Regions from separate parts of the Pseudarthrobacter sp. NPDC058362 genome, predicted to be linked through region 2. Evidence: predicted binding sites of a transcription regulator. Region 2 holds the regulator's gene; each other region holds the start of a gene.
What was found. Region 2 encodes HrcA, which represses chaperone genes, less so after heat shock. Its sites were predicted from a motif close to TTNGCACTCGNNNNNNNCGAGTGCNAA; they were not measured.
Positions count from the first base shown of each region.

Region 1 (4,443 bases), on a different contig from region 2:
CGGTTTCCGTTCCGGTGAGCGCCAGCAGGGCGGTGCCGCCCAGGTCGCCGGAGAGCATCGCGGCACGTCGCACCGCTTCGACGGGACGACCGGCGGCGCGGGCGACAGCATCCATGAGTACGCCTTCCAGGGCACCGGTGCGAAGCTCACCCAGGAGCACCCCGGCAAGGAACGCTTGTTCCCGCGCGGTTGCGGCCGACATCAACGACCGGAGCGTGGTGGCGCGCTCCGCGGCGGATCCGGCTCCGACGCTGCCGAGGAGGCCGTCAAGGGCGGCATCGACGTCGGCGATGGTCAGGCCCGGTTCGGCCGCGGGCGTTGCTTTGGCGGCCGACACTCCCCGCCAGCCCACTCCCACACGCCCCTGCCGCGGCCTGGCGATGAGCAGGCCGACGGCGGCGGCGACTTCCGTGGGTTCGAGCCGGCCCAGCAGCCCAGCGAGTGCTTCGATCTTGGCAGTCCGGGATCGTGTGGAGGCGACCGCATCAGTGGTTTTCACGAGCTCGTCGAGCAGCATGGGCACCAGTCTGCCACGGGGCGACCGGGACAGGGGCAGACGAAAAACCGGCCCGGCTGACGCCGGACCGGTTCTTCGTTACAGAGTGTTGCTAGCTTGGCTGACGGCTCAGTGGCTGTGGCCTGCGTGCTCGTCTTCCTCGGCCGGCTTCTCCACCACGAGGGTTTCGGTGGTGAGGACCAGGGCGGCAATGGAGGCCGCGTTGCGGAGCGCCGCACGGGTCACCTTGACGGGGTCGATCACGCCAGCGGCGATCAGGTCCTCGTACTCGCCGGATTTGGCGTTGAAGCCGTGGTTGGTCTCGAGTTCGGCAACCTTGGCGGTAATGACGTAACCGTCGAAGCCGGCGTTCTGGGCAATCCAGCGCAGCGGTTGTACCAGCGCGCGGCGGACGATTCCCACAGCAGCGGCAGCATCGCCTTCGAGTGCCTGGACGGCCGGGTCCTCATCCAGGGCCTTCAGGGCGTGGATCAGGGCTGAACCGCCGCCGGCAACGATGCCTTCTTCGAGGGCAGCGCGGGTGGAGGACACAGCGTCCTCGATGCGGTGCTTCTTTTCCTTCAGCTCAACCTCGGTGGCAGCGCCGACCTTGATGACGCCGATGCCGCCGGCCAGCTTGGCCAGGCGCTCCTGGAGCTTTTCCTTGTCCCAGTCGGAGTCCGTGCGGGTCAGTTCCGCGCGGAGCTGCGCCACGCGGGCGGCGACGTCCTCTGCGGAGCCGGCGCCGTCCACGATGGTGGTGTTGTCTTTGGTGACCGTGATGCGGCGGGCGGTGCCCAGCACCTCAAGGCCCACGGTGTCCAGGCTCAGGCCCAGTTCCGGGGAGACAACCTGCGCACCGGTGAGGGTGGCGATGTCCTGCAGCATGGCCTTGCGGCGGTCGCCGAAGCCCGGAGCCTTGACAGCCACGACGTTCAGGGTGCCGCGGATGCGGTTGACGATCAGCGTGGACAGGGCCTCGCCGTCAACGTCTTCGGCGATGATGAACAGCGGCTTGGAACTCTGCAGCGCCTTTTCCAGCAGCGGCAGGAATTCCTGCACGGAGGAAATCTTGCCCTGGTTGATCAGGATCAGCGCGTCTTCCAGGACGGCTTCCTGGCGTTCGGCGTCCGTCACGAAGTACGGGGACAGGTAGCCCTTGTCGAACTGCATGCCCTCGGTGAGGACCAGTTCAGTCTGAGTGGTGGACGATTCCTCGATGGTGATCACACCATCCTTGCCCACCTTGCCGAATGCCTCGGCGAGGAGCTCGCCGACCTCGTCGCTCTGGGCGGAGATGGAGGCGACGCTGGCGACCTGGGTGCCTTCGACCGGGCGGGCGTTCTCGAGCAGGCGGGCAGCGACGGCTTCGACGGAAACCTCGATGCCGCGCTTGATCTGGCCGGGAGCCGCACCTGCGGCAACGTTGCGCAGGCCTTCCTTAACCAACGCCTGTGCAAGGACCGTGGCGGTGGTGGTGCCGTCACCGGCAACATCGTTGGTCTTGGTGGCGACTTCCTTGGCCAGCTGGGCGCCAAGGTTTTCGTAAGGATCGTCCAGTTCCACTTCGCGGGCGATGGTCACGCCGTCGTTCGTGATGGTGGGCGCGCCCCACTTCTTGTCCAGGACGACGTTGCGGCCGCGCGGACCGAGCGTCACCTTGACGGTGTTGGCGAGCTTATCGATGCCGGCCTCGAGGGCCCGGCGGGCAGCGTCATCAAACGCAAGCTGCTTTGCCATGGTGGTGTCCTTTCAAAGACAGAAACCCCGCACCACGGGCCGGCCCGAAGGCCGACCCGGCAGCACGGGGATCCGGAGGTTACTTGACGACGATCGCCAGGACGTCGCGGGCGGACAGCACGAGGTACTCGGTGCCACCGGTCTTGACTTCGGTTCCGCCGTACTTGGAGTAGATGACGACGTCGCCGACGGCTACGTCAACAGGTACGCGGTTGCCGTCTTCGAAGCGGCCGGGGCCTACTGCAACAACTTCGCCTTCCTGGGGCTTCTCCTGTGCGGAGTCCGGGATCACCAGGCCGGAAGCCGTGGTCTGCTCGGCTTCGAGCGGGCGGACAACAATACGATCCTCAAGAGGCTTAATAGAGACCGACACTCGGACCTCTCCTTTTCGTCAGCAAATTCGTGGACTGGAAAGCTTTCCCGCCCTGGCTGGCAAACCGTCGTCGCGGTGCCGGCAGCAGCCTGGCTGGCAGCTCTACATGTGTTAGCACCCACCTGGGGAGAGTGCTAATGAAGACTCTATGCACGGGTTAGCACTCGGTCAAGGCGAGTGCCAGTATTTTCGTCACGGGCGGACGCTGGGGCCTGTAGATTTGAGCGGTGCGAGCTGCCATTTACCTGACCCTGGCCACCCTGTTCTGGGCCGGCAACTTCGTGGTGGGCCATGCCGCCGTCGAGACCATGGCCCCGCTCCAGCTGACGTTCTGGCGCTGGGCGCTGGCCGCGCTGCCGCTGCTGGTCCTTGCCCAGGCCATCGACCGGCCGGACTGGCGCGCCGTCCTGCGGCAGTGGCCGCGCCTGCTCCTCCTCAGCTGCCTGGGAATGACCGGCTACACGCTGCTGCTGTACAGCGCCCTGGGGCACACCTCCGCCCTGAATGCCTCGCTGGTCACCGCAGCCAACCCGGCCCTGATCATGATCCTCGCCGTAGTGCTCTTCCGCGACCGGCCGGCACCGGTCAGCTGGCTGGGAATAGCGCTGGGCCTGGCGGGTGTGCTGCTGGTCCTCACCGGCGGCGAGCTCCACCGCCTGCTGACGTTCTCCCTGAAGGCCGGGGAACTGCTGATCCTCGCCGCCATCACGGTGTGGGCCGGCTACACGGTCCTGGCCCGCCGGCAGTCGCTTCCGGCCATCACATCCACCGCCGTCCAGGTGGCCATGGCCGCCGCCGTCCTGGCTCCGATCGCGGCCGCCACGGGCACAGGCCTGCCCTCCGCTCCCGCCGAGGCATGGTCCCTGGCATTCATCGTGGTCTTCCCATCGCTGGGCTCGTACCTGTTGTGGAACCTCGCCCTGAAGCGCACCACGCCGGCAAATGCCGGAAATTACCTCAACCTCATTGCCGTGTTCACCGCCATCATCACGATGCTGCTGGGCCAGCCCATCACGGTGCCGCAGGTGCTGGGCGGTATCCTGGTGATTTCAGGGGTGCTCCTGACCAGCGTGGGGCAGCGGCAGGGCGGGCCTCAGCGGCCCAGGTCCTCGAAGTCGACGTCCTCGTCGGCGTCGTCGTCCCCTGCTCCCGCGCCGCGTCCGCGGTAAAGCACGACGGCGGCCGCGGCGGCCGCCAGGAGCGACACCACCAGGACCACGATGCTGCCCACGCGGGCACCGGTGTACAGTCCGCGGATGTCCTGGGCCTCCTGCGTATCATCCTGGATGCTGTTGCCGCCCACGGAGTAGACGGTGGCGTTGAACGCGTCCAGCATGAAGATGATGACCAGGAGCGCCACGCAGACCACGGCCACCGTGGCGCCGGCGATGAGCACCGGCCGGGCAACCCGGGCCGGTCCTCTACGCGGGGCTCCGCTGCCCGTTGAACCGTTCATTCCGTCCTGCCGGGGACCCGCTGCGTCGTTCATGCCATCAACCCTATCGGCATCGGGCGTGATGCTCCTCCACTAGGCTGGAACCCATGGCTGAAGCTCCCCAGGACCAGATTGCGCCGCTGCTCACCCCCGAAGGCTGGGACCTGCTGGGCTCCCTGGGCCCGTACCGGGAGGACGAGTCGTTCCACCTGAACGCAGCGCTCCGCAAGGCCGGCCACTCCCCCGCGCTCGTGTCCGCCGTCCTCACCCAGTCGCGGCTCCGGACGCGGGCCGAAGCGAAGTTTGGCGAGTTCGCCGCGCGGATGCTCTTCACCCAGGCCGGCCTGGAGCAGGCCACCCGGTTGAATGTCGCTGCCCGCCATGCCGAGCGCTTCGCAG
Region 1 covers NZ_JBHXIW010000001.1:760,978-765,420, reverse strand. Annotated here, with positions in the region: gene ACFWIX_RS03680 (ATP-dependent DNA ligase) at 1-517, opposite strand, end outside; gene groL (chaperonin GroEL) at 626-2,236, opposite strand; gene groES (co-chaperone GroES) at 2,316-2,609, opposite strand; gene ACFWIX_RS03665 (DMT family transporter) at 2,837-3,778, shown strand; gene ACFWIX_RS03660 (hypothetical protein) at 3,703-4,098, opposite strand; gene ACFWIX_RS03655 (SAM-dependent methyltransferase) at 4,152-4,443, shown strand, end outside.
Region 1: a site for HrcA is predicted at 2,767-2,793, ahead of groES (co-chaperone GroES). Genes of this name have one in related genera too.

Region 2 (4,443 bases):
GGCAGGTCCTGAAGGGCGCCGAGGGCGAGGCGAAGGCGCCGTACCTCACCGGTGAAGCGACAGCCGCCGCGGAAGCCGGGCGGTCCGGCGTCTTCACCCTGGACCTGAAGCTTCCCGCTGGTGACTACGAGCTGAAAGTTGCGCAGGCGGGTGCCGGTGACGGACCCGACCGGAACGCAGATACCAGGTCGTTTACCGTCCGGTAGTGTCCCAGCGGCCCAAGACATCGCTGGCGAGGACGACGGCGGCGGGCCCGGCCGTCGAGGAACGCAGGACGTGCGTGCCGAGCAAGGCCGTCACCGCCCCCTTATCGCACAGCCGTGTCACCTCGCGCGGACTGATGCCGCCTTCCGGACCAACGATCAGCAGCACTTCCCGCACGCCGTCGCCACGGACCCGCCATGCTTCAAGGACGTTTCGCAGCGGGCGGACCGCGTCCTCATGCAGGATCACGGCCAGGTCTGCGGCTTCCACGGCCGCGGCAAGCGCGGAGGTGTCGACCGCGGGACGCACCTCGGGGATCCACGCGCGCCGCGCCTGCTTTGCGGCCGCCGCAACCACGGACTGCCATTTGGAGTGCGCCTTTGCGGCCCGGTCACCCTTCCAGCGCACGATGGAACGTTCCGACTGCCACGGAACAACCGCGTCGATGCCCAATTCAGTGGCCGTCTCGATGGCCAGTTCGTCCCGGTCGCCCTTAGCGAGGGCCTGTACCAGTATCAGCCTGACGTCCGGCCGTGCCTCGGCTGTGATGGTAAGGCACTCGACTTCCAGCCGGGACGGCCCGGACGAGGTGACCGTCCCGGTCAGGCGCCTGCCGACGCCGTCCACGATGTCCAAGGGTTCACCCTGCGCCAGGCGTTTTACGGCGACTGCGTGCCGCGCCTCGGGGCCTTCCAGGACGAAGAGCGCGCCGGGACGAACCCCGTCGAGGCTTCCGGCGGGGGCGAAAAAGACCGGGTTGCTCACCGCTACAGGTTACCCAGCCGGTCCCGGAGCTTGGCGAACATGCCGCCGCTGGCGGCCAGCTTGCCTTCGGTGATCTGTTCTCCACGCAGCTTGGCCAGCTGGCGCAGCAGGTCTTCCTGGGCAGCATCCAGCCGTGCCGGGGTTTCCACCTGCAGGTGGACCTTCAGGTCTCCGCGGCCGTAGCCGCGCAGGTGGGTTACGCCAAGTCCGCGGAGGGTGATGATTTCGCCCGACTGCGTGCCCGGCTTGACGTCGATTTCCTGGATCCCGTCGAAGGTCTCCAGGCTGACATCGGTGCCCAGCGCTGCCGCCGTCATGGGGATGTTCAAGGTGGCGTGCAGGTCATCGCCGTCGCGGACGTAGGTGGCATCGTTGTTGACGCGGATTTCCACGTAAAGATCGCCTGACGGACCGCCGGCGGGGCCCGCCTCTCCCTGTCCCGAGAGCTGGATCCGGGTGCCGGTGGCAACGCCGGCAGGCACCTTGATGGTCAGTGACCGGCGGCTGCGGATACGGCCCTGGCCGCTGCACTCGTTGCAGGGATCCTTGATGACAGTGCCGAAACCTTCGCAGCTGCCGCAGGGTGCGGCGGTCATGACCTGGCCCAGGATCGAGCGGACCGCCCGCTGGACCTGGCCGCTGCCGCCGCAGATGTCGCAGCGCTCCGGGTGGGAGCCCGGCTGGCAGCAGGAACCTTCGCAGGTGGGGCAGGTGACCGCGGTATCCACCTCAAGCTTCTTGTTGACACCGAAAACGGCGTCGCGCAGCTCGATGCGGACGCTGATCAGGGCGTCCTGTCCGCGCCGTACACGCGATGCCGGACCGGTGGTGCCGCCGGCGCCGAAGAACGTGTCAAAGATGTCCTGGAACGCAAACCCCTGGCCTGCATATCCGCCGCCGCCGAAACCGTTGTCGGTGCCGTTCTCGTTCCCCGTGGTGTCGTAGACACGGCGCTTCTGCGGGTCCGAGAGGACCTCGTAGGCGTGGGTCACTGCCTTGAAGCGGTCCGAGGCATCCTGGCCGGGGTTGACGTCGGGGTGGAGCGTGCGGGCCAGCTTGCGGTAGGCCTTTTTGATCTCTTCCCCCGTAGCCTCCGGCGAGACTCCAAGGACGTCATAGTGGCTGCTCAAAGTTGGTTTCTCTTCCTTGTTGTAACGTCAGGGTCCCAGGATCCGGGACAGGTACCGTGCCACGGCGCGCACAGCGGCCATGGTGGTGGGATAGTCCATCCGGGTGGGCCCGAGTACTCCGATTTTCGCTGCGCTGTCCGGACCGTAGCCCGTGGCCACCACGGAAGCTTCCGCCAGGCCGTCGTAGGGGTTTTCCCGGCCGATGCTCACGGCCACGCCGCGGTGGTCCTGCGCCATTTCGCTCAGGAGGCGCAGCATGACCACCTGCTCCTCCAAGGCTTCCAGGACAGGGCCGATACTCAGCGGAAAGTCCACGTTGGAACGGGCCAGATTTGCTGTGCCGGCCATGACCATACGGTCTTCCCGGCTGTTGTGTGCCAACGCTTCGAGGCCGTGCGCCAGGGCCTGTGCCGCCTGCCGCTGCCCGGGGCTAACCGCGGTGACTACTGCGGAGAGGGACTGGGCCAGCTGGCTGAGCGGAGTTCCGCCCAGCGATCCCAGGAAGCGGGTCCGCAGCGCGGCCAGGGCGTCGTCCCCCAGGTCCTGCCCGACGTCGATCACCCGCTGGTCCACCTTGCCGCTGTTGGCGATCAGCACCACCAGCACCTTGCGCGGGGCCAGCAGTACGAATTCGATGTGGCGGACCAGCGCCCGGCTGAGGTGCGGATACTGCACCACGGCCACCTGGTTGGTGAGCTGCGACAGCAGGCGCACGGTCCGGTCCAGGACGTCGTCGAGGTCGTCCGCGCCCTCCAGCAGCGACTGGATGGCGCGGCGCTCCGCCTGGGACAGGGGCTTCACTGCCGAGATTTGGTCCACGAACAGCCGGTAGCCCTTGTCCGTGGGTATCCGGCCCGCACTGGTGTGCGGCGCGGTAATGAGTCCCTCATCCTCCAAAGCGGCCATGTCGTTGCGGATGGTTGCGCTGGAAACGCCAAGATGGTGCCGCTCCACGAGGGCCTTCGAACCCACCGGTTCGCGCGAGTGGACGTAGTCCTCGACGATGGCCCGCAGCACTTCCAGCTTGCGCGGTTCGCTCACACTCCACCTCCATCCAGGGTCCGGGACGGCCTCGCCTCCCCGTTCAGTCCGCCTTGGCGGTTAGCACTCGACATGCCTTAGTGCTAACAGTCTATTATGCCTCGGCCCGTTGTTAGCATTGGAACCGCTCCGGGCAGAACCGGGTACTGACTAGCACTAGGCGGAACGAATCCATGGATTACCAGAACTGGGGCCCCCGTGACCTAGCGGCTCCCGCCAGGACCGCGCCGCCAGAGGTCCCGGTTGAGCGTGGCATGGTCCTGGAGGACGTCCAGTCGGGCTGGGTGGGAGCAGTGACCCGGGTCGAGAAGTCCGGCGGTATGCACGTGGTCGCACTGGAGGACCGGCGCGGAAAGTCCCGCTCCTTCAAATTGGGATTCGGGTTCCTCCTCGATGGCCGGCCCATCCGGCTGATGCCGCCTGCTCCCCGCGCAGCCGCGGGACGGCCGGGCGCAGGACAGCCGGGCGGACCCGGCCGCACCGCGTCCGGGTCTGTACGTGTGACCGGGCAACGCGCCCAGGTGGCCAAGGCGAGCCGCATCTGGGTGGAAGGCAAGCACGACGCCGAACTGGTGGAGAAAGTCTGGGGGGACGACCTCCGGGTGGAGGGAATCGTCGTCGAACCCCTCCATGGCATTGACGACCTCGCCGCGGCGGTCTCGGAGTTCCGCCCCGGCCCCGAACGGCGCCTCGGTGTCCTGGTGGACCACCTCGTTCCGGATTCGAAGGAATCCCGCATCGCCGAGGCGGTGATGCGCTCCCCCGGCGCAGCCGGGAACGTCCTGATCGTCGGTCACCCGTACGTGGACGTCTGGCAGGCAATCCGGCCGTCCGTCCTGGGCATCGACCGGTGGCCTGTGGTGCCCCGCGGGCAGGACTGGAAAACCGGGATTCTCGCGGCGTTCGGCTGGCCTCATGAGACGAAGGAGGACATCGGCCTGGGCTGGCAGAAACTGTTGGGCGCAGTCCGGACCTACGCAGACCTCGAGGCGTCGCTGCTGGGACGCGTGGAAGAAGTGATTGATTTCCTGACCGTCCCCTAGCAGGAAGGGGGGAGTCATGGCCGGCAGACAGTATTCTTGGTAGTGCGGGTTCGCAGAATCATGGCGGACCGGCAGCACTGGGCACCAAGCGCAGTTGGCACAACGCACTTTAGAAGGAATCAGACCGTGGCAGAAAACGCACGTGATCACAGGAACCGCCAGGACGGCCCGGGCCGCTCCGAATACCACGGCGTTCCAGCGAATGCGCTGCCGCTGACGGCCAGCGAGGACCGGCAGTGGGCCACGCTGGCGCACTTCGG
Region 2 covers NZ_JBHXIW010000004.1:295,034-299,476, reverse strand. Annotated here, with positions in the region: gene ACFWIX_RS11095 (GerMN domain-containing protein) at 1-206, shown strand, start outside; gene ACFWIX_RS11090 (16S rRNA (uracil(1498)-N(3))-methyltransferase) at 193-969, opposite strand; gene dnaJ (molecular chaperone DnaJ) at 972-2,099, opposite strand; gene hrcA (heat-inducible transcriptional repressor HrcA) at 2,127-3,140, opposite strand; gene ACFWIX_RS11075 (DUF3097 domain-containing protein) at 3,314-4,183, shown strand; gene ACFWIX_RS11070 (DUF4870 domain-containing protein) at 4,310-4,443, shown strand, end outside.

Region 3 (4,443 bases), on a different contig from region 2:
CCGGTGTCGTAGCGGCGGCCCCTGAATACCACGCCGTAGACGCCGCCGCCGTCGCCATCGCTGCCTGCCAGCTCCTGCAGCGCATCGGTCAGCTGGATCTCACCGCCGCGTCCGGGACCGGTCTTTTCCAGGACGTTGAACACTTCCGGGTGCAGGACGTAGCGGCCGATCACCGCCAGGTTGGAGGGTGCTTCCTCCGGGGACGGCTTCTCCACGAGCCGGTTGACCCGAACGTACCCCTCGCCGTCGATCGCCTCGACGTCTGCACAGCCGTAGGCGCTGATCTGCGAAGGTTCCACCTCGATCAGTGCCACCACGGAGCCTCCCGTCCGAGCCTGGACATCGATCATCGTGCCAAGGAGTTCGTCCCGGGCGTCGATGAGGTCGTCACCTAGCAGGACGGCAAAGGGCTCCTCGCCCACGTGCTGGCGGGCCCGCAGGACTGCATGCCCCAGCCCGTTGGGGTCGCCCTGGCGGACATAGTGGATGTCGCCGAGTTTCGTGGCAGCCTGGACGGCCTCGAGTTTTCGGGTGTCTCCTTTGTCGGACAGCGTCGATTCGAGGGAAGGTACCCGATCGAAGTGGTCCTCCAGCGCCCGCTTGCTGCGGCCCGTGATCATCAGGACGTCATGGAGGCCCACGCTGACGGCTTCCTCCACGACATACTGGATGGCAGGCTTGTCCACCACGGGGAGCATCTCCTTGGGCATCGCCTTGGTGGCGGGCAGGAACCGGGTACCCAGTCCGGCAGCAGGAATGACGGCTTTGCGGACTCTCGGGCTACTGGTGCTCACCGGACTAATCTAACGTCAGCGTCAAGCATTCAGTAACAGCGGAAGCCCGGCACCTACGAGGCGACCATGGAAGGCAGTAACGTGCACCAGGATTCAACAGCAGCCAAGGACTCCATTCGGGCGGCCCACCGGCAGCACAGGGCGTCCCTGACAGTGCAGGAACGGGAAGCGGCCGCAGCGGCGTTGGCCCGGCACGGCCTGGCCTGGGCGCGTTCCATCACAGCCGGCACGCCGGGCACCGTCTGCGTCTACCTCAGCGTGGGCTTCGAGCCGCCCACCCTCCGCCTCATCGAAGCCCTGCACGGGGCAGGGCACAGCGTCCTGCTGCCCGTGTGCGAACCGGGCAGGGAACTCGCTTGGGTGTACTGGAGCCCCGCCGCCGAATTTGAGCGGAGTCCTTTCGCTCCCATCCTCGAGCCGGTGGGCGACCGGCATGGACCGGAGACGGCCGGCGGGGCCGCTGCGCTGTTCATTCCGGCCACCGCGGTGGACGTCGAAGGCAACAGGGTCGGCCAGGGCGGGGGTTATTACGACAAATTCCTGGGACACCTGGCAACCGCCGGGAAGGAGATCCCCCTGGCCGCAGTAATCTACGATGAGGAACTGCTTCCCGCCGGCCGCATACCGGCCGAGGCGTTCGACCGACCGGTGCCTGCGGTGCTCACCCCCGGAGGTCTTCGGGAGCTTCCCTCAGAATGACCAGGCCGCAGGCTTAGCCCGGCGGATGGTAGAATTGGCACTCAGGCCCTGCGACTGCTAATGCGGCGACCGGATGAACCGGTTCCGCGGCCGGCAGCACGGGACCTCTCGTTTGTCCAAGAGGAGGAGCACCAGTGCCAACGTATGCATATGCCTGCAAGGATTGCGGCCATGCCTTCGACATTGTCCAGTCGTTCTCGGACAGCACATTGACATCCTGCCCCGAATGCGAGGGAACTCTGCGCAAGAAGTTCAACAGCGTGGGCGTGGTCTTCAAGGGCTCCGGTTTCTACCGTACCGATTCCCGCGATGCCAAGGGCAACACCGTTTCGGCCGCGCCGGCGTCGACCCCCGCGGCCGCTCCCGCAACGCCTGCTCCGGCAGCCGCTGCCAGCTGACCGGCGGGCATCCGGCCGTAAACGGGCGCCCTCACTGCTGCACCCACGGAATCCGCTTTTCCACATACGGAATCCCGTCCTGACCCTACCGTCGCCGGAACCCCTACCGTGGGCACATGCCTGCTTTTTTCCTTCACGGCCGGACCAGTTCGAAACCATCGCGCACCCGAACGAACCGCATCGCAGCGAACCGGGGCGGCCCGGGCCGCCCCGGTACGCTGCGACCTACGCCCCGCAGGACGTTTCCCGCACGGTTCGCCGGCTGGCTTAACCGAAACCGACGGCTGGCCGTGGCGCTGCTCTTATGCGGTGCCGCCGCGAGCACCGTCCACCAACTGACGCCGGCGCCGCTGGACACGGTGGCAGCCGTGGCCGCCGCACGGGACCTCCCCGCCGGGGCCACCTTGGACGGTGCGGATTTGGCCCGCGTCCAGGTACCTCCAGGGACGGTGGCCGACGGCTTTTTCGGGGAGCAGGACCAGGCCGTTGGCCGGCAACTGGCGGGACCGTTGCGTAAGGGCCAGCTGCTCACCGACGCGCAGCTCGTTGGCCCGGGCCTCTTGGCCGGCACTCCGGCAGGCTCCGCCGCAGTGCCCCTGCGCATGGCGGATCCCTCCTCCATCCGATTGGTATCCCCTGGCCAGCTGGTGAACGTGGTCCTCACTGGTACCGGCGGGTTTGAGGAGGCACGTCCTCCGGAGGTCCTGGCCAAAGGCGTGCCGGTCCTGTGGACGTCGACCCATGGCGGGGACGGCGGCCAGTGGCTGGGAACTGCCGAGACGGAGGGGCTGCTGGTGGTGGCTGCCGGAGCAGAGCAGGCGGCCCGCCTGGCGGGGGCCTCCACCCGCGGAAAGCTGTTTTTCGTCCTCGTGGGGCCGTAACCCTGGGATCAGCCCCAGTGCGGAGGCCGCTGCTCCTTGAGCCACGTGTCGTGGTCCTCGTCGCGGTCGCCCCACGCCCGGGGATCATCCTCGGCAGCCTTGTCCGGAAGCACCCTGTCCGGAAGCGCCTTGTCCGGGCTGGGTTTCACCGGAGCCGTACCCTTCGCTGCGCTGTCCTCAGCGGCGTCGTTCGCGGCGCCGTCCTTCGTCTGGTCCGGGCTCACGCTGCCCGCCTCCTTTTCAAATGATGGATGGGCTTCTGGTCCCGCGCCGCGGGCCGCAATGGCATCGCGCAGGTCGATGCCATTCAGGGCCTGGTCCACATCGTCGTCCAGGAATCCGGCGGCAGGCGCCGTCCGGCCGGGAAGGACCATCTTCTCAAGGCCCAGATAGCCGGCAATCCGGTCTGCGCAGGACGACGGATCGGTGAAGACCTCTATGGTCCACAGCGGCATGTATCGCCAGCCCAGGCGCTCCAGCAGCTGCGGCCGCAGCCGGCTCCGTTCGCGCACACTCATCGTCCGGTACTGCTCGGTACCGTCGGACTCAATGGCAACCGGTCGGGGAAGTTCCGCGTCGTCCTGCCCCATCGTGCTCAACGGGTCCGCCGCAGCCACGACGTCAATCGCGCCGTCGTACTGGTGCCATACCCGAGCGCCACGGGCCCGGAGCCGGTCCCCCAGATCCGCCACCAGCGGATCGGCGCCCAGCGCCTGTTCGCTGGCTGCGGCGCGGGAGGCCGGCGTACCGAGGTCGGTGTTGCCGGCGATCTCACGGTCCAGCAGCGTGTAGAGGTCCATGGCTCCGTGCGTCAGCCGCGTGTGGTCCAGGTCCTCGGGCCGGAAACAGGTCAGGACATGCATGGAGCGCCGGGCCCGCGTCATGGCCAGCGCGAACTTTTCCCGGCCGCCTTCAGCCGACAACGGACCGAAGTTGTGCAAAGCACGGCCGTGGGGTGTCCGGCCGAAGCCGGGCGAGAAGATGACGTGGTCCCGCACCAGGCCCTGTGCACGTTCCAGGTCCACTACCCGGAACGATTCAGGGCCCGCCCCAAAGAAGGCAGACAGTCCGGGATGGTTGGGCAGCTGGAGTCGGATGGCTTCGCCAATCCGGGCCGCGTGCCGCAGGCTCGCAGTGATCACGGCCAGGGATGTCCTGGGCCGGGTCCGGGCGTGCTCGAAGACCAGGTGGACTACGCGGTTGACCTCGGCCGCTACGGACTCGACGCCCTCGTCGTTGGCGCTGGGCAGCCCGGTTCCGTCCGCCAGGTACTCAACCAACAGAGAACGGTCCAGCCCCGTAGCGGTCTGTCCCTCGGGCAGGAGGCGGAGGCCGCCGTCGTAAAAGTTCTTGCTGAGCTGGAGGATCAGGTCCTCGTCCACCGCACGGTACACGAAATTCAGCCGCCAGACGGGCAGCACCTCGGAAAGCGCAGCATACGCGCTCTGCACCCGCTGGTGGGCAGCTTCGCCGGGGGCGAGGCGCTCGACGCCCACGGTAAACGTCCGGGGGCTGGCAATGCGGGCGTCACCGAAGGCAATGACCTGCCGGGCTCGGGCGATTGACGGCAGCACCGCCTGCAGCGAGGTTGCTTCGGCGTCGAGAATCACCACGGCGTCGAACCGCTGCTCTGCCGGAAGCAGGCCAGTCATCAGGTAGGGACTGACGGAC
Region 3 covers NZ_JBHXIW010000001.1:779,578-784,020, reverse strand. Annotated here, with positions in the region: gene galU (UTP--glucose-1-phosphate uridylyltransferase GalU) at 1-794, opposite strand, end outside; gene ACFWIX_RS03740 (5-formyltetrahydrofolate cyclo-ligase) at 861-1,493, shown strand; gene ACFWIX_RS03735 (FmdB family zinc ribbon protein) at 1,628-1,891, shown strand; gene ACFWIX_RS03730 (Flp pilus assembly protein CpaB) at 2,008-2,772, shown strand; gene ACFWIX_RS03725 (AAA family ATPase) at 2,781-4,443, opposite strand, start outside.
Region 3: a site for HrcA is predicted at 1,528-1,554, ahead of ACFWIX_RS03735 (FmdB family zinc ribbon protein). Genes of this name have one in related genera too.